One region of the Micromonospora sp. LHW51205 genome, then DNA from elsewhere that is predicted to be linked to it. Evidence: predicted binding sites of a transcription regulator. Region 1 holds the regulator's gene; the other holds the start of a gene.
The links. Region 1 encodes HrcA, which represses chaperone genes, less so after heat shock. Its sites were predicted from a motif close to GGTTNGCACNCTCNNNNNGAGNGTGCNAACC; they were not measured.
Positions count from the first base shown of each region.

Region 2: groES (co-chaperone GroES) is a predicted target of HrcA. The motif match lies at 1,097-1,127, and genes of this name have one in related genera.

Region 1 is NZ_QMEZ01000002.1:866,079-868,470, forward strand. It holds gene dnaJ (molecular chaperone DnaJ) at 1-467, opposite strand, end outside; gene hrcA (heat-inducible transcriptional repressor HrcA) at 541-1,563, opposite strand; gene DQE82_RS12030 (DUF4870 domain-containing protein) at 1,797-2,392, shown strand, end outside.
Region 2 is NZ_QMEZ01000012.1:97,539-99,930, reverse strand. It holds gene DQE82_RS29290 (methyltransferase domain-containing protein) at 1-1,003, opposite strand, end outside; gene groES (co-chaperone GroES) at 1,261-1,575, shown strand; gene groL (chaperonin GroEL) at 1,646-2,392, shown strand, end outside.

The DNA of each region.
Region 1 (2,392 bases):
GTGCCGGCGCCGGAGCAGGTGGTGCAGAGCACCGCGGTGTCGACGGTGATCGGCGCCTCGACGCCGAACGCGGTCTCGTTGAGGTCCAGTTCCAGGCGCAGGATCGCGTCCGCGCCGGGCCGGGTGCGCGGCCGGGGTCCCCGGCTGCCGCCCGCTGCGCCGCCGAAGAACGCGTCCATGATGTCCTGGAAACCGACGAACGGACCGGCGCCGCCGGGCCCGCCCGGGCCGCCCATGCCACCGCCGCCGGGGGCGAGCGGGTCGCCGCCGAGGTCGACGATCTGCCGTTTCCGGTCGTCCGAGAGGACCTCGTACGCGGCGTTGATGTCCTTGAACTTCTCCTGGGCCTCCGGGTCCGGATTGACGTCCGGGTGGTACTGCCGCGCCAGCTTGCGGTAGGCGCGCTTGATCTCGTCGTCGGAGGCTTCCCGGCTCACGCCGAGAATGCCGTAGTAGTCCCTGGCCACTGCGTTAGGTGTCCTCATGTTCGTCTCGCGTCGCTCCGGTCGTCGGCCGCAACCGGCCGTCGGCCCTGACTGGTCAGTTCTGGGCCAGCAGTTCGCCCACGTAGCGTGCCACGGCCCTCACCATGGCGATATTGCCGGGGTAGTCCATCCGGGTCGGCCCGAGCACGCCGAGCCCACCGACGATGGTGCTGCCCGGTCCGTAGCCGGTGCTGACCACCGAGGCGGCCCGCAGGTTGTCGAACTCGTTCTCGTCGCCGATCAGCACGCGGGTGGTGCTCGGCTCGGTCTCGCCGATCAGTTTGAGCAGCACTACCTCTTCTTCGAGCGCCTCCAGGATCGGCCGCAGCGAGCCCTGGAAGTCGAGCAGGCCGCCCCGGGTGAGGTTGGCCTGGCCGGCCAGCGCGAGGCGCTCCTCGTGCCGTTCCACGAGCGTCTCCAGCAGCACCGTGGACAGCGTGGTCATGGCCGGGCGCAGGTGCGGCGCGGACTCGTCCACCAGGGCCTGCACCAGCGGCGGCGTCTCGGAGAGCTGGCTGCCGACGAGCTTCTCGTTCACCAGCCGGCGCAGGTCGGTCACGTCGTCGGCGGGAACCGGGGCGGGCAGCTCGACGAGTCGCTGCTCGACCCGGCCGGTGTCGGCGATCATGACGACCATCAGCCGGGTGGTGGAGATCGGCACGAGTTCCAGGTGACGCACCTTGGACCGGGCCAGGCTCGGGTACTGCACCACGGCGACCTGCCGGGTGAGCTGGGCGAGCAGCCGGACCGTGCGGTGCACCACGTCGTCCAGGTCGACCGCGCCGACCAGGAAGCGCTCGATGGCGCGGCGCTCGGCGGGGCTGAGCGGCTTGACCCGGGAGAGCCGGTCCACGAAGAGGCGGTAGCCGCGGTCGGTGGGCACCCGGCCGGCGCTGGTGTGCGGCTGCCGGATGTAGCCCTCCTCCTCCAGCACCGCCATGTCGTTGCGCACCGTCGCCGGGGAGACGCCGAGCTGGTGCCGCTCGACCAGGGCCTTGCTGCCCACCGGCTCCTGCGTGGCGACGTAGTCCTCGACGATCGCGCGCAGCACGGCGAGTTTGCGGTCGTCGAGACCCATGTCCCCACCTCCTGACACACCTCGGCCGGGCCGGCACGCGGCATCCGCCGGGCGGCTGGCACTCGACTGTAGCGAGTGCCAGTCTACGTCGGCACCCCCACCGACGCGATGATCGCCTGACGGACCTGCGGTGCGGCCCACCACACCGCGCGGCACGCCAGGGCCGAACAGCCGGTCACGCTCGGTCTGTGTCGCCCTGGTGCGACTTGCCCGCTGGCCCTACCGTGACCTCCATGACTGAACCTCCTCGCCCTCCCGGAGCAGGGGACTCCGGCCCCCAGCCCGACCCGTCGGCGCCCTACGGCTCCGGCGAGCCGCCCACCGCTCCACTGTCCGGCGCGCCGGGCGCGGGCGGGTATCCCCCGCCCGGTGACTATCCGCCCCCGGGCGGCTACCCGCCCCCCGGTGCCCAGCCTCCGCCGGGCGGCTACCCGCCCCCTGGTGGTTACCCCCCGCCGGCCGGCGCGCCGGGCTACGGCGCCGGTGGCGGCTATCCCGGCGGTGGCGGCTACGGCCCGGCCGGGTACGCCAACAACGACGAGAAGACCTGGGCCCTGGTGGCGCACTTCGGTGGCGCCGCGGGCGTCATCATCGGTGGCGGTCTGCTCGGCTGGGTCGCCCCGCTGATCGCGATGATGACCCGCGGCCAGCAGTCGCCGACCGTACGCGCCCACGCGGTCGCGGCGCTGAACTTCCAGATCACCTGGACCATCGCCAGCGTCCTCGCCTGGGTGATCACGGTCATCACCTGCGGGATCCTGTTCTTCGTCCCGATGCTGGTCTGGCTGGTGCCGCTGATCTTCGGGATCATCGGCGGGGTCAAGGCCAA
Region 2 (2,392 bases), on a different contig from region 1:
AGCGGGCGAACGGGGTGGGCCGGGGCTCGTCGGCGTACAGGTAGGCGATCGACGGGTCGGCGAGCGTGGCGTCGAGGTCGGCAGCGAGCTCGGCGACCAGGTGCGCGCGGACGACCGCCGGGTCCGGGTCGTAGAGGAACCGCCGGACCGGCCCCACCGGCGCTTCCTGCGCGCCCGTGCCGGTGAGGTGATAGGAAGGGACCCTTTTACTACCGGAGGCGTTAAGAAGGGGCCCCTCCTTCTCGCGCAGCAGGGTGGCGCGGCGGGGGACCTCGGCCAGCTCGCCGCACCAGAGCGCGGCCTCGACCAGGTCGCCGTCCACGCTCACCCACTCCGCCTCGGCGCCCGCCGGGATCAGCGTGTGGTCCAGCCCCGGCGCGACCTTCACCACTGTGCGCGGCACCCGCGCGGCGAGACCGGTGACGAAGTCCCACGGCGGGGAGTAGGAGTTCGGGTCGAAGACGCGCCGCCCGGTGCCGGCCCGCCGCCGCGCCGGATCGCAGAACGCGCCGTCGACGCGGCTCACGTCGAACTCCGTGGCGTCGCCGCACTCGACTGTCACCAGATCGGCGAGCCCGGCCGCCTCGGCGTTCGCGGCGGCCATCGCGGCGGTCAGCGGGTCGGCCTCCACCGCGTACACCCGGATGCCGGCGCGGGCAGCGGCGAGCGCGTCGGCGCCCAGGCCGCAACCCAGGTCGGCCAGCGTGGTCACGCCCGCGGCGCGCAGCCGTGCGGCCCGGCGGCCGGCGACCACCCCGCGGGTGGCCTGCTCCAGCCCGGGCCGGGTGAGGAACATCCCGGCCGCCGCCGCGCCGAACTTGCCTGCTGCCCGGCGGCGCAGCTCGGCCTGGGTCAGCGCGGCGGCGGCGAGGTCGCCCGGAATCCCGGCCGAGCGCAGCGCGGCCGCCGCCGCCAGCGGGTCGCCGCCGGCCACCCGCCCGGCCGCGGCGAGCGCCGCCGACCCCTCGGGGGTACGCAGCACGGCGAGCAGGTCGAGATCCACGCGCCCATTCTCCCGGGCCGGTTCCGGCGCGACACAAAGGGCGACGCGCGTTGGCACTCTCCTTGACGGAGTGCTAGCCGAGGAATAACCTGCGATTAGCACTCTCACCCTGAGGGTGCCAACGCCCGAGCCTCGTGCCCGGGGGTTGAGCGCCAGGCGGACCGGCACCCGCGACGACGGCCCCGCCCGGTGGCATGTGGCAGATTGACGCTGGTCGGCACGCCCGGCCGGCAACGACACCAAGTACCCGGGAGGGTATGCCCGTGACTACCGCGACCAAGGTTGCGATCAAGCCGCTCGAGGACCGCATCGTGGTCCAGGCGAACGAGGCCGAGACCACCACCGCCTCGGGCATCGTGATCCCCGACACCGCCAAGGAGAAGCCGCAGGAGGGCACCGTCCTCGCTGTCGGCCCGGGCCGGATCGACGACAAGGGCAACCGCGTGCCGATCGACGTGAAGGTCGGCGACACCGTCCTCTACTCGAAGTACGGCGGCACCGAGGTCAAGTACGCCGGCGAGGAGTACCTGGTGCTCTCCGCCCGCGACGTCCTCGCGGTCATCGAGAAGTAAGCAACCGATCAGTGTCGTTGCCCCGGTCCGGCTCGCCGGGCCGGGGCAACGTCGCTTCGAAGGGATACTGATGGCGAAGATCCTCAGCTTCTCGGACGACGCCCGGCACCTGCTCGAGCACGGTGTCAACGCCCTCGCGGACGCGGTCAAGGTCACCCTCGGCCCGCGCGGGCGCAACGTCGTCCTGGACAAGAAGTTCGGTGCGCCCACGATCACCAACGACGGCGTGACCATCGCCAAGGAGATCGAGCTCACCAACCCGTACGAGAACCTCGGCGCGCAGCTGGTCAAGGAGGTGGCGACCAAGACCAACGACGTCGCCGGCGACGGGACCACCACCGCCACCGTGCTGGCCCAGGCCATGGTCCGCGAGGGCCTGCGCAACGTGGCCGCCGGCACCAACCCGACCGGCCTGAAGCGGGGCATCGACGCGGCGGCCGCCAAGGTCTCCGAGGCGCTGCTCGACAAGGCCGTCGAGGTCGCCGGCAAGGAGTCGATCGCGCACGTCGCGACCGTCTCCGCGCAGGACGCCGCGATCGGTGAGCTGATCGCCGAGGCGATGGAGAAGGTCGGCCGCGACGGCGTCATCACCGTCGAGGAGGGCTCCGCGCTCACCACCGAGCTGGAGGTGACCGAGGGTCTCCAGTTCGACAAGGGCTTCATCTCGCCGAACTTCGTCACCGACCTGGAGGCGCAGGAGGCGGTCCTGGAGGACCCGTACATCCTGATCACCACGCAGAAGATCTCGGCGATCGAGGAGCTGCTGCCGCTGCTGGAGAAGGTTCTCCAGAACAACAAGCCGCTGCTCATCGTCGCC